DNA from 4 places in the Geodermatophilus sp. SMS 5-13 genome. Region 1 is predicted to be linked to each of the others. Evidence: riboswitches for the same ligand, from Rfam matches in the RefSeq annotation. Region 1 holds a riboswitch; each other region holds the start of a gene.
What was found. A riboswitch is a leader RNA that binds a small molecule or an ion and turns the genes downstream of it on or off. The one in region 1 is predicted to bind cyclic di-AMP.
Positions count from the first base shown of each region.

Region 2: another riboswitch for cyclic di-AMP. It lies ahead of AB3388_RS18225 (transglycosylase family protein); the one in region 1 lies ahead of AB3388_RS15135 (VldE C-terminal domain-containing protein).
Region 3: another riboswitch for cyclic di-AMP. It lies ahead of AB3388_RS19435 (C40 family peptidase); the one in region 1 lies ahead of AB3388_RS15135 (VldE C-terminal domain-containing protein).
Region 4: another riboswitch for cyclic di-AMP. It lies ahead of AB3388_RS01345 (LysM peptidoglycan-binding domain-containing protein); the one in region 1 lies ahead of AB3388_RS15135 (VldE C-terminal domain-containing protein).

Region 1 is NZ_CP165729.1:3,124,972-3,128,357, reverse strand. It holds gene AB3388_RS15140 (bifunctional 3'-5' exonuclease/DNA polymerase) at 1-897, shown strand, start outside; cyclic di-AMP (ydaO/yuaA leader) riboswitch at 1,047-1,216, shown strand; gene AB3388_RS15135 (VldE C-terminal domain-containing protein) at 1,511-2,377, shown strand; gene AB3388_RS15130 (VOC family protein) at 2,381-2,755, opposite strand; gene AB3388_RS15125 (IclR family transcriptional regulator) at 2,829-3,386, opposite strand, start outside.
Region 2 is NZ_CP165729.1:3,774,848-3,778,233, forward strand. It holds gene AB3388_RS18220 (permuted SH3 domain-containing protein) at 1-984, opposite strand, end outside; cyclic di-AMP (ydaO/yuaA leader) riboswitch at 1,303-1,462, shown strand; gene AB3388_RS18225 (transglycosylase family protein) at 1,463-2,020, shown strand; gene AB3388_RS18230 (NAD(P)-dependent alcohol dehydrogenase) at 2,106-3,071, shown strand; gene treZ (malto-oligosyltrehalose trehalohydrolase) at 3,129-3,386, shown strand, end outside.
Region 3 is NZ_CP165729.1:4,019,110-4,022,495, forward strand. It holds gene AB3388_RS19430 (ADP-ribosylglycohydrolase family protein) at 29-1,075, shown strand; cyclic di-AMP (ydaO/yuaA leader) riboswitch at 1,348-1,511, shown strand; gene AB3388_RS19435 (C40 family peptidase) at 1,527-2,036, shown strand; gene AB3388_RS19440 (nuclear transport factor 2 family protein) at 2,142-2,546, shown strand; gene AB3388_RS19445 (DUF427 domain-containing protein) at 2,541-3,344, opposite strand; gene AB3388_RS19450 (OsmC family protein) at 3,341-3,386, opposite strand, start outside.
Region 4 is NZ_CP165729.1:280,492-283,877, reverse strand. It holds gene AB3388_RS01350 (vWA domain-containing protein) at 1-1,504, shown strand, start outside; cyclic di-AMP (ydaO/yuaA leader) riboswitch at 1,664-1,830, shown strand; gene AB3388_RS01345 (LysM peptidoglycan-binding domain-containing protein) at 1,837-2,994, shown strand; gene AB3388_RS01340 (NADPH-dependent FMN reductase) at 3,220-3,386, shown strand, end outside.

The DNA.
Region 1 (3,386 bases):
CTGGCGCGGCTGCTGGCGGCCAACGGCTGGAGCTGGCTGGACGCCTGGGTGCGCGACGGCCGGTTCCGCTCGTCGTTCGTGCCCGGCGGCGTGGTGACCGGGCGGTGGGCGTCCAACGGCGGGGGAGCGCTGTCGGTGCCGGTCCAGGTCCGCCCGGCGGCGATCGCCGACGCCGGCTGGCGGTTCGTCGTCGCGGACGTCGCCCAGCTCGAGCCGCGGGTGCTCGCCGGCATGAGCGCGGACACGGCGCTGGCCGAGGCGGCCCGCTCCACCGACCTGTACGAGGGCATGGTCGCCGCCGGCGCCGTCGCCACCCGGGCGGAGGCCAAGGTCGGCGTGCTGGGGGCCATGTACGGCGGCACCCGGGGCGAGAGCGGCCGGATGATGCCGCGGCTGACCCGCCGCTACCCGCGGGCGATCGGGCTGGTCGAGGACGCCGCCCGGGCGGGGGAGCGCGGCGCGGTCGTGCACACCCTGCTCGGCCGCGGATCGCCGGTGCCCACCGGCGCGTGGGCCGAGCGCGCCGTCGAGCTCGGTGAGCCGCCCGACGACGGCGGCTCACGGGAGGAGCGGGACCGCTCCCGCCGCGCCTGGGGGCGGTTCACCCGCAATTTCGTCGTCCAGGGGACGGCGGCGGAGTGGGCGCTGTGCTGGCTGGCCGACCTGCGCAACCGGCTGTGGCGGCTCGGCGGCACCGGCCCGGTCGAGGAGCGGCCGCACCTGGTGTTCTTCCTGCACGACGAGGTCGTCGTCCACACGCCCGAGGACCTGGCGCCGGACGTGCTCGACGCGGTGCACGGCGCGGCGGCGACGGCCGGCCGGCTGCTGTTCGGCGACTTCCCGGTCGACTTCCCGCTCGACGTCGCCGTCGTCGCCTCCTGGGCCGACGCCGGCTGAGCCGCGACCCCTAGCACCCCTCCGCCGTCAAGGCGGGGCGCCGCGACGTGCATCACTCGACGAATCGACGGCCGCCGATTGTCACGACTGCATAACGGCTCTACGGTGAATATGCCCGCCCGGTCATCACGTCCCCACCCGGGGAGTCCGAGCGGACGCCGCCGAGTCGCCCACTGTTCGGCAACGAGCAACGGGCGAGCCGGGGACCCACCGCAGTACTGGGGTGAATCCCGCTCACGGACGCCTGCGTCCGGAGCGGGTAGGGCTGCTTCCCGCCCGAACCCGTCAGCTAACTCGGTAGGCGGCTCACGGAAGAAACGGAGAGCCGCTCCGATGACGCGCGCTATTTCTGCTGCATCTGCTGCTGCACGACCCGGTACGGCCCGCTACCGCCGGATGCGCCCGCGGAGCTGACCGCCGGCGGCCGGCCCTGACGCCTCCCGCGCGCGCCCACCACCCCGAGCACCCCCGCTCGACCGGCTGACCAGCCGCTTCCCCGGTGGCCCGCGCCGGCCTGCCGCGTCCCGGACGCGCCGCCGACCCGCTGTCCGCATCCCCTCGCAGCGCGCCGCCCGCGCGCCGCTGCGCCCACACCTCACGGAGCACGTCCCCCATGGACCCCCGCACCACCACCTCCGGCCGGGCCCGCCGCGCGCGCCTCATCCCGCCCGCCGCCGCCCGCCGCCCGGGCCTGTACCTGGGCGTCGCGACCGCCGGCGCGCTCATGGTCAACGTGCTGTTCGGCGCGGACCCGGCGGCCCAGGCCGAGGCCGGGACCCCGGAGTCGGTCAGCGTCGCCCAGGAGCTCGGCCTGACCGCCCAGTCGGGCACGGTCGCCGCCCCCACCGAGGACCTGCAGCCGCTGGCGGACCTCGCCGCCAGCCGCAGCACGCGCGAGGCCGAGCAGACCGCGGCGCAGCAGGCGCAGGCCGCCGCCGACCAGGCCGAGCTCGACCGGCAGAAGGCCGAGGCGGAGGCGGAGGCCAAGGCGGAGGCCAAGGCGGAGGCCGAGGCGAAGGCCAAGGCGGAGGCCGAGGCGAAGGCCGCCGCCGCGCATACCGCGGCTGCCCCTGCCGCCGCGGAGCCGGCCCGCGAGGTCGCCGGCACCGCGGTCACCGCGACCGCGCACATCACGAACACCGCGGGCAGCATCAAGCCGCAGGTGCAGGCCGCGGCGAACGCGGTGGTCTCCAACGTGCCCGGCGCGGGCGGCATCACCCTCGGCGGCACCCGCCCCAGCGCGACCGACCCGGGCGGGCACCCGTCGGGGCTGGCGCTGGACTACATGGTGCTGTCCGACACCGGCCTCGGGAACGCGATCGTCCAGTACCACATCGACCACTGGGACGAGCTGGGCGTGGAGTACATCATCTACCGGCAGCGGATCCTCCAGTCGCCGGGCGGCTCCTGGCAGGGCATGTCGGACCGGGGCAGCGCGACGGCGAACCACATGGACCACGTCCACGTGAACTACCGCTGAGGATCAGCCCCCGTACGGCACGGTGATGATCTCCAGCATGTGGTCGTTCGGGTCCTTCCAGTACACGCCCCGGCCGCCGTCGTTGGTGTTGATCTCGCCCGGGTGCCGCTCGAACGGGTCGGCCCAGTAGTCCAGGCCGCGCGCCCGGATGCGGCCGAAGATCTCGTCGAACTCCTCCTCGGAGACGAGGAAGGCGTAGTGCCGCGGCTGGGCGACCTCGTCGTCCTGGAAGTCGAGCGAGACGCCGTTGTCGAGCTCGACGACCGCGAACGGGCCGAAGTCGGTCGGCGGCTTGCGGCCGAGCAGGTCGGCGAGGAAGGCGGCCGACGCGTGCCGGTCGCGGGCGGCGACGATGGTGTGGTTGAGCTGGACGGGCATCTGCGGCTCCCTCCGACGGCCGTGCGACGGCGAGCAGCCAAGCACGTCGGAGCCCGCTGCGGGAGCGGTCTGCTCAGCGGACGGCGACGGCCGCCTTCGCCGCCGCCTCGGCCACCGCGGACCCGACCTTCGTGACGTCAGCGCTGTCGTCCACGTAGACGACCGCGAGCGCGGCGCGGGCCCCGCCGTCGGGGCCCAGCACCGGGGCGGCGACGGAGCGCAGCCCGGCGATCACCTCGCCGTGGGAGGCCGCCCAGCCGACCCGCCGCGCCTCGCGCAGCTCCTCGCGGTCGTCCGGGGACGGCGGCTCGGGCATGAGCAGCGCGAGACCGGGGGCGCCGCGGCCCACCGGGTGCCGGGTGCCCGGCCGGTAGACGACGTGCGCCGCGGTGTCCTGCGGCTCCACGCTGGTGACGGTCACCGCCTCGTCGCCGGAGCGGATGACGAGGAACGCGGTCATGCCGAGGTCGGCGACCAGTGCATTGAGCCGGGGGAGCGCGGCGGCCTGCAGATCGGTCCGCACCCCCCGGCCGAGCGCGGCGATGCCGAGGCCGAGCCAGTAGTGCCCCGCCGGGTCCCGCTCGACGAGCTGGTGGTCCTCCAGCGTCCGCAGCAGCCGGTAGGCGATCGA
Region 2 (3,386 bases), 650 kb from region 1:
CGGGACGAACTGCAGCACCGCGTCGCCCTCGGCAAGCCCCTCGCGCACCTCGATCAGGTCGCCGTCCGTGAGGCCGAGCGCGACCTGCCGCTGCTCCGGTGCACCGTCGGCGCCCATCACCCAGACGTTGCCGGTCTGCACCGTGCCCTGCACCGCGGTGATCGGCACGACCAGGACGTCGTCGGCCCGGCCGGCCTCGATCGCCATCGAGGCCCCCATGCCGGCGAACACGGTCGCCTCCGGCGGCACCGCGCAGCGGGCCGTGGCGCCCGCGCCGGCCGACGCGGTGACCGCCCCGCCGAGGGACGGGTCGCCCGTCGCCGGGTCCTGGACGCTGTCGTCGTCCGGGGCGCCGAGTGTCAGGCCGCCGCACGGGAAGGGCGCCGGGCCGCCCTGCACCGTGACCTGCGCGGTGGAGGGCGGGGTGAGCAGCCGGAACTGCTGGGCCTGGGTGAGCGGGGCGGTGACCGACAGCGTGCCCGGGGAGACCGCGCCGACCCGGTCCCCCACCGCGACGACCTGGTCGACCAGCACGTCCAGGGCGCCGACCGTGCCGGCCGCGGCCGTCTTCACCGTCGTGGTCGTCACCAGCGGCGGGCGGGGCGTCACGGTCGGGTTGCCCTCGGCGTCGGTGCCGGTGAGGGGCTCGCGCTCCTCCTCCGAGCGGATCTCGAGCAGCGCCTGCCCCGCGGTCACGCGGTCCCCGGCGGCGACCAGCAGCCGGCGGACGGTGCCGGCCGCGGTGGCCTTCACCGGGACGGCGGGATCGGCCACGACCGTGCCGGTGACGGTGACCGTGTTGACCACCGAGCCGCGGGCGGCGGGAACGGTCGGCGCGGTCAGGTCGACGGTCGGCGCGCCGGGGCCGGCGGCCACGTCGGCGTCCGCGCCGCCGCGGAAGGCGAGCACCGCGAGGGCGGCGGCGATGACCGCCCAGACCAGCAGCCGCAGGGCCGGGAAGACGACCGTTCGCAGCGCGCCCATGCATGCTCCCTTGCCGGCGGGGTTGGGGTACTCGGTGGTACCGGTCGGCACGGGACCGTAGCGGGCGGCAGCCGCCGGTGGGGCCGGTTCCGCCGCGACGCGCGCACCGTCACCCGGATGCGGGAAGCACCCGCTCCGCGACGGTGTGTCGCGGGGCGAGTGCGCTGTGCAGGACCGGCGTCGGCGCGTCGGCGAAACGCCGACGCCACGCCCGGGAACCGCCCGGTTCGACAGGCCCAGCCGGAGGGCCCTCCCTACGGTTTCGCGCGTGCCCGGGCCTCACTCGGCCGGGTGCGAGGCGCCGGCCCGCCCAACCCCGTCCACCGGCTGCCTGTCCCTCTGATCAGCCCACGGACGGGGGCGGGGGAACCACATCTGACGCACGCGCTGCGTCTCGGGGTGAAGCCGCCACCGGCGGCCGGGCACACCGATCGCCCGAACCCGACAGCTCACCTCGCCGGCGGGGATCGGAGGATCCATGTCCCAGCACGACCTTCCCGGGTACCGCCGTGTCCGCCGCCTGCTGTGCGGCGGTGCGCTGGCCCTGGGCACCGCGATCGGGGGCGTCGCCCTCGCCGCGCCGGCGTCCGCCGCCGGACACGACTGGAGCGGCGTCGCACAGTGCGAGTCCGGGGGGAACTGGCACATCAACACCGGCAACGGCTACTACGGCGGGCTGCAGTTCAGCCGCTCCACCTGGCTGGCCTACGGCGGTGGCGCCTACGCCGCCCGGGCCGATCTGGCATCACCGGCGCAGCAGATCGCCGTGGCCGAACGGACGCTCGCCGGCCAGGGCGTCGGCGCGTGGCCGGTCTGCGGGCGGCACCTGCGGGGCGGCTCGACACCGGGTGCCACGTCGGCGCGGGCCTCGCACGCGTCGCACGCGTCCGGGGGCAGCTACGTGGTGAAGAGCGGTGACACGCTCGCGAAGATCGCGCGTGCGCACGGCATCAGCTGGCGCGCGCTCTGGGCGCAGAACCGGGGCGCCGTCCACAACCCGCACATGATCTACGTGGGCCAGCGCCTGCACGTCTGACGGGAGGAGCGGGCGAGGGAGCCGGGCCGGGGTGGCGTTCCCCGGCCCGGCTCTCGTCGCGTCGAGGCGCCGGTAGGGTCCGGCCGTGCGCGCCGCCGTCCGCACCCGGTACGGCCCGCCGGACGTCGTCCGGGTCCTGGACGTGGACCCGCCGCGGACCGCCGACGACGACCTGCTGGTGCGCGTGGTGGCCACGACGGTGAACCGCACCGACTGCGCCTACCGCGCGGGCACGCCCGTCCTCGTCCGGCTCGGCACCGGCCTCCCGCGGCCCCGCGTGCGGGTGCTCGGGACGGAGTTCGCGGGCGTGGTGACGGCGGCCGGGCCGGAGGTCACGACGTTCGCGCCCGGGGACCGCGTGTTCGGCTACGTGGAGGGCCGGTTCGGCGCGCACGCGGAGCACCCGGCCGTCGGCGCGCACGCCTCGGTCGCGCGGGTGCCGCCGGGGGTGGACTTCCACGAGGCGGCCGCGGCCACCGAGGGCGCGCACTACGCCCTCGCCTTCGTCCGGGTCGCCCGGGTTCGGCGCGGGCAGTCCGTCCTCGTGCTCGGGGCCACCGGGGCGATCGGCTCGGCGGCCGTCCAGCTGCTCGCGGCCGGCGGCGTCCGGGTGACCGCCGTGGCGCCGGGCAACGCCGACGTCGTCCGCGGGCTGGGCGCCGAGCGCGTCGTGGACGCCGCCGCCGAGGACGTCACCGACGACGGGCAGCGCTACGACGCCGTCCTCGACGCGGTCGGGAAGAGCACGTTCGCCCGCTGCCGGCCGCTGCTGGGACCCCGCGGCACCTACACCTCGGCGGAGCTCGGGCCGGCGGCGCAGAACCTGGCGCTCGCGGCGGTCTCGCCCCTGTCGCCCGGCCGGCGGGTGCGCTTCCCGTATCCCCGGCACGACCAGGCGATGATCCGGCGCCTCGCGGAGCTGCTCGGGTCCGGCCGGTTCCGGCCGCTCGTCGATCGCCGCTACCCGCTCGAGCGGATCGTCGAGGCCTACCGGTACGTCGAGACCGGCCGCAAGCTCGGCAGCGTCGTCGTCCGGGTCGCCGACGATTGAGCCGACGGCGCCCGGGCATGATGCCTGGGCTCCCGCTGCCGGAAGGAAGGCTCCTCCATGCCCGACCCCGTCGAGTTCGCCGTCTGGGCGCCGCTGCCGGAGCGCGTGCGGCTCCAGGTCGACGGCGCCGTCCACGACATGAGCCGGGACGACGACGGCTGGTGGCGCGCGGAGGTCGAGGCCTCCCCGGAGGCGGACTACGGGTTCCTGCTGGACGACAACCAGACGCCGCGCCCGGACCCGCGCTCGCGACGCCAGCCCGACGGCGTGCACGGCCTGTCCCGCCGGTTCGACCCGTCCGCCCACTCGTGGGGC
Region 3 (3,386 bases), 890 kb from region 1:
GCCGGGCCGAGCCCGTAGCGTCGGCGGGGTGAGCGCCCCGCGGATGGACCGGTCGCACCGCGTCGCCGGCGCGCTGGTCGGCGCGGCCGTGGGCGACGCGCTCGGCGCGCCGTTCGCCGGGTTGCCGCCGGGCGAGTTCTCCCGGCGGTTCCCCGTGCCGGCGCGCGGGGTGCGCACCGAGATGTGCGGCGACCCGCCCGGCCGGCTCACGGACGATTTCGGCGCCGCGCTGGCGGTGGCGTTGAAGGTGGTCGCCGGCGAGCCGGTCGAGCCCGCTTCACCCGTGCAGGCGCTCCCCTGGGCGATCCGCGCCGCGCGAGATGCGCGGTCCGGTGGCCAGGGCGCCCCGGGTGGCCACGACAGCGCGCACCTCGGCGACACGCTGCGCCGGGCGTTGGACGGCGAGGACCCCACGCGGCTCCGGGACGCCGGCAGCTTCGCCGAGGTGCTGCGGAGGGCGGTCGACGAGGGCGGCGACACGTCCGCGCGGGCCGCGGTCGCGGGTGCCCTGGCGGGCGCGACCGTCGGCATGGCCGGCATCCCGATGCGCTGGTCCTCGGTGGTGCACGGCGAGGCCGCCGGCCGGTCCTGGCGGCTGGACGACCTGCAGGAGCTCGCCGCCGCCCTGGACGGCCGCGCGGCTGCGCCGTACGACCCCGGCGTCATCCCGCGGATCGGCCCGCGGGAGGTGCTGCCGGGCATCTGGGCGGGCAACCTCGACGGCGCCCGCTACAGCGACAGCACCTTCGCGGTCATCTCGCTGTGCCGGCTGGGTGAGCCGTTCGGCCACGAGGTACAGCGGATGGCCTACCTGGCCGACAACGACTACAACACCGAGCTCGACGTCGTCCTCGAGGACGTGCTCGCCGACATGGCCGCGCTGCGCGACGAGGGACGGCGGCTGCTCGTGCACTGCCACGGCGGGGCGTCGCGCACCGGGCTGGTCCTGCGCGCGTGGCTGCGGCGCACGGAGGGGCTCTCGGCGGACGAGGCGACGGCGCGGGTGGCCGCGAACTGGCCCTACCTCGGGCTGTGGAACGCCAGCTTCACCGCGGCGCTGGAGCGGATGCGCTGACCCGTCGGGCCGGAAACCGCTGCCGGTTCGGGGTCGGGCACGCACGCGCTGTGGTGCCGTGCCGGTACGCCGGAGTTACGCGCACTCCCCGTGCCGACCGCCGTCCTGTGGTGCGGTCGAGCGTCCGGCCAGGTCAGGACGGCGAGGCACCCCGCTCCCGGGTGTGTCGGAGCGGCAAAACGCGGGGCTGACTCGATTCGACGGGGTCCAAAGACCCTCCTAGCGTTCTCGCGGTCCGGATGGGGCCGCACAACTCCCGAACCTGGGAACCCCACCGGACGCCGCCGAACCGGGCGGCCGGCCGCGTGCCGGCGCCCGGACCGGGGACCCACCGCAGTACTGGGGTGAAGCACGACCGTCATGGGGGCCGGTCGCGCCGGGCGAGTTCCCCAGCCCGAACCCGTCAGCTAACTCGGTAGGCGGCTTCGGAGAACAAGGAGAACCGTCGTCGATGACGACTGCACACACGTCCCTCGCCCGTCGCTTCACCGCTCCCGCCCTGGCCCTCCTCGCCGGCGCCGGAATCGTCCTCTCCCCGGGAGTCGCCTCCGCCAACAGCGGGGACTCGGGCGGCGGGACCGCCGTCGCAGCCCCCGCAGCCGCGGCCAACGCCGCCGCCCAGAGGGCGGTCGACACCGCACTCGCCCAGCGCGGCGACCCCTACGTCTGGGGCGGGTCCGGTCCGAACGCCTTCGACTGCTCGGGCCTGATGCAGTACGCCTACCGGGCGGCCGGGGTCTCCCTGCCGCACTCCTCGCGGATGCAGTCGACCATCGGCACGCCGGTGTCGCTGAACGCGCTGCGGCCCGGTGACCTGGTCTTCTTCTACAGCCCGGTGAGCCACGTCGCGATGTACATCGGCAACGGCCAGATCGTGCACGCGTCGACCTACGGCCAGCCGGTCAAGGTGGTGGACCTGGCGTACATGCCGGGTGCCGTCGGCGCCCGCCGGCTCGTCTGAGCCGCGCTCCGGTGCCCCGGCCGCACGGCCGGGGCACCGGAGGCATTGACACCGCCCGCCCGCGGTGGCTGCCTGGTGGGCGTCCCCACGCACGGGAGGCCCGGCATGAACGCCACGATCACGGGGCTGCGCGACGCGATGAACGCGCACGACCCCGAGGCCATGGCCGCGCTGTTCGCCCCGGACTACCGCAGCGAGCAGCCGGTGCACCCCAACCGCGGCTTCGGCGGCCGCGACCAGGTCCTCGAGAACTGGACGCAGATGTTCGTGGGCGTCCCGGACCTGCAGGTCGGCGTCGTCAAGGAGACCACCGACGGGACGACGTCCTGGTCGGAGTGGGTGTGGAAGGGCAGCCACGCCGACGGCCGCCCCTTCCTCATGAAGGGCGTGACCGTCTTCGGCCTGCGGGACGACGGCCACATCGCGTGGGGGCGGCTGTACGTGGAGCCCGTCGAGCAGGACAGCGCACCGATCGACGAGGCGGTGCGCCAGCTCTCCGGGACGTCATGACCAGGGTGTGACCGGCCGCTCCTGCGGTTCGCCGTCGACGACCAGGTCGACGTGCTCGTTGCGGAAGCAGATCCGGCCGGCGATCCGCGGGTTCTCCGGGATCGGCGACTCGTAGCTCCACGCGACGTCCTCGAGCACCCGGTCGCCGACCCGCGCCGACCACCAGCTGGCCACGCCCTTGTACGGGCAGGTCGACGTCGTCGGGCTGGGGCGCAGCTCGGTGCGGACGTCCTCGGGCGGCAGGTAGTAGCGCACCGGCAGCGAGGTCTCGAACAGCAGCAGCGGCCGCGTGCTCTCGGCCAGCAGCTCGCCGTCCACCTCGACGCGGACCTCCCGCGAGCTGGGCACGACGTCCACCCGCTTGTGCGGGTCGCGGGCGTGCGCGACCAGCGGCTCGTCCTCCTCGAACCAGGTGAGCCCGCGGCCCCAGGAGAACGTGACCAGCCCGGCCAGCGCCTCCAGCGGCGGGGGCGGCTCGGCGTGCGCCCAGGCGGCGCGCTCCGCCCGGCGGCCGCCGGCCTGCACCGTCCAGGCGGTCATCCCGTCGTCGTCCGCCGGATCGACCAGGACGCCGGGGCGGACGTCGTCGGGCGGGAGGAAGTAGGTCGGCAGGAACGTCCGCGGCAGCGCCTCGGGCCCGTACTGCACGAACAGGACGGCGCGGCGGGAGTCGGCGACGAGCTCGTCGCCCAGCCGGACGCGGATCCACCGCGGCGACGGCTCGACCAGGGGCCACCAGGGGCGCATGCCGGCCAGCGCGGCCAGCCGCTGGCCCATGTCTCGGGGCGGGGCGCTCATGCGGGATGAGGCTCCTCCGGGCGGTGCCGCAGCTCAAGGGCC
Region 4 (3,386 bases), 2.8 Mb from region 1:
CCGGCAGCGCACCGTCCGGGTGACCGTCGCCCCCGAGCTCGGCGCGCTGGCCCGGGACGTGCTGCGCGGCCCGCAGGAGCTGGACGACGGCAGCTGCGCGGTGGCCGCGGTCGAGACCCAGGAGCCGCTGCAGACCGTCGCCGACCTCGGCGCGCTCGAGGCCTCGGCGCTGCCCCACGTGTGGGTGCCCGACTCCTCGCTGTGGCTGGCCCGCGCCCCGGAGGGCGCCGCCCTGGAGATGACCAGCACGCTGGCCCATTCGCCGGTCGTGCTCGCCACCAGCCGGGCCGCCGCCGACGCGCTGGGCTGGACCGACGCCCCGCCGACCTGGGCCGCCGCCCTGGCCGCGCAGCACCCCATCGCCGTCCCGGACCTGGCCGAGAGCGCCGAGGGGATCGCCGCGCTGGGCGCGGTGCGGGCCGGGCTCGGCGGCGGTACGGACGCCGACAACGCGATCGTCGAGGCGGTCCTCGCCGCGGCTCGCGGGCCGGCGGTCAGCGTCGCCGATGCCCTGGCCGCCGGCGGCGCGGGCGACGCCGACGCCCCGCTGGTGCCGGTGAGCGAGCAGGAGGTGTACGCCGCCACCGCGGCCGCCGGCGACTCGCAACTGGTCGCCGTGTACCCGAGCGACGGGTCCCCTCGGCTGGACTACCCGGTGCTCCGGGTCGCGTCGACCCCGGTCGAGAGCGCCGCCGCGGTGGACGCGATCGTGGGCCGGCTGACCTCCGCGGCGGCGTCCGAGCGGGCGCGCGGGGCCGGGTTCCGCGACCCGGAGGGCGCCGCACCGTCGCACGCCGCCGACGCCGGCCTGCCGGACGCGGCACCCGAGGCGATCGCGCTCGACCCGGCCGACGTCCGTGCGCTGCTGGCCCGGCTGGCGAGCCTGTCCGCACCGTCCCGGATCCTGGCCGTCTTCGACGTGTCGACGTCGATGGAGGCGCCGGTCGGCACCAGCACGCGCGCGACCCTCGCCAGCGACGCCGCCAGGAGCGCGCTGACCCTGATCCCGGACACCTCGGCGATCGGGCTCTGGAACTTCGCCCACCATCTCGACGGGGACCAGGACTTCGCCGAGGTCGTGCCGACCCGCCGGCTGGACATGCAGGTGGAGGGCCGGCCGCAGCGGGTCGCCCTCGACGAGCAACTGCGCCAGCTGCCCGACCGGCTGCGCTCCGGCGGCACCGGGTTGTACGACACCACGCTGGCGGCGGTCCGGGCGGCGCAGGCCGACTACAGCCCGGACGCGGTCAACAGCGTGCTGATCGTCACCGACGGCGCGGACGACGACGACCAGAGCGTCGGCCTGCCGGAGCTGCTGGACACGCTGCGCGCCGAGGCCGACCCCGACCGGCCGGTGAAGGTGATCGGGGTGGCCCTGGGCCCGGACGCCGACCTCGACGTGCTGCGGCAGATCGCCGAGGCCACCGGCGGCGCGGCCTACTCCGCCGAGGACCCGGCCGACCTGCAGGACGTGCTCTTCGACGCGATCCGCCAGCGGCAGTGAGCTGATCCGCATTTCGGCGGACGGCGTCGTCGTCACCTGGCGTTTTCCCGCCGGCGGCACCGGATGTGGCGGGCGTCACGGCGACAATGCACATAACAGGCCGTAGCGTTTTGGCTGCGCTCAGCTAAACAAGAGCGTGGAGCCGGTCCGCCAAACCCTGCCCACCGGCTGCCATCCCGAACAGTTCAGGGCAGGGGTGGGGGACCCACGTTTCCACGGCGCGCCAGGCCTCGGGCCGCGCGCCTCGGGGTGAAGCCGCGCACCGCGGCCGGGCACCGATCGCCCGAACCCGACAGCTCACCTCGCCGGCGTCATCGGAGATCACTCACACCATGCCCAAGCACCGCGCGCCCCGTTACGTCCGCACCAAGAAGGTCATCTCCCGCGCCCCCGTCGCCGCCGGCGCCACCGTCGTCGGCATCGGCGTCCTGAGCTCCCCGGCCCAGGCCGCCACCAGCCACGACTGGACCGGCGTCGCCGAGTGCGAGTCGGGCGGCAACTGGAGCATCAACACCGGCAACGGCTACTTCGGCGGGCTGCAGTTCAGCCAGTCGACCTGGGCCGGCTTCGGTGGCACCGACCTCGCCCCCCGCGCCGACCTGGCGACCCCCGCCCAGCAGATCCAGATCGCCGAGGAGGTGCTCGCCGGGCAGGGCATCGGCGCGTGGCCGACCTGCGGCAAGCGCCTGACCGACGGCACCACCGCGGCCGCCGCCGAGGCGGCCCCGGCTCCGGCTCCGGCTCCGGCCGCGCCCCCCGCTCCGGCCGCCGACACTGCCGCCGCCGAGAAGGACACCGCCGCCGCCCCGGCCGGCGACTACACGGTGAAGCGTGGCGACACGGTCGCGAAGATCGCCGCCGCGCACAGCGAGCCGTGGCGCGAGCTCTACCAGCTCAACGCCCACGTCATCGGCGGCAACCCGAACCTGATCTTCCCGGGTCAGGTGCTGCTGACCTCCGGCTCGGCGCAGGCCGCTCCCGAGGCCGCGGCGCCGGTCGTCACCGCGCCGGCCGCGGCGCCCGTGGAGGCGGCGCCCGCTGCCGCTCCGGCCGCGCCCGCGCCAGAGGCCGCGCCCGCGCCGGAGGCCGCGCCCGCGCCGGAGGCCGCTCCTGCGCCGGCCAGCAGCACCGCGAAGATCACCAACACCGCTGGTGCCATCAAGCCGCGGGCCCAGGCGGCCGCCGACGCAGTCGTCTCCAACGTGCCCGGCGCCGACGCCATCACCCTCGGCGGCACCCGGGCCAGCGCGCGCGACCCGCACGGCCACCCGTCGGGCCTGGCGATCGACTACATGGTCCTGGGTGACCGCGCCCTCGGCGACGCGATCGTCACCTACCAGGTCGCCCACTGGGACGAGCTCGGCGTCGAGTACATCATCTGGCAGCAGCGGATCCTCACCTCGCCGAACGGCTCCTGGAAGCAGATGGCCGACCGCGGCAGCCCCACCCAGAACCACATGGACCACGTGCACACGAACTACGGCGCGTGAGCCGCGCGGAAGGCCGTACCGGTCTTCCGCCGACCCCGGACCGCCCCGCCCGCATTCCGCGGACGGGGCGGTTCGTCGTTTCCGGGGGGGGTCACGCGGGCGGCGCGCAGTCCTCGTCCCCGGCAAGCCGGGCGCCAGGCGGTCGGCCACCCCGCCGAGCTGCGACGTGCCCGGGAGCGGTGGCCACGACCTTCTCCCACCCGGCGTCGGTGAGCGTCGCGTGCGGTGGCCCGCTTCGACGGGTTCGTCTTCGTCACGCCCGAGTACAACCACGGCATCCCCGGGTCGCTGAAGAACGCGATCGACTTCCTCCACTCGGAGTGGGCGAACAAGGCGGCCGGCTTCGTCGGGTACGGCGTCACCGGCGGCAGCCGGGCGATCGAGCAGCTGCG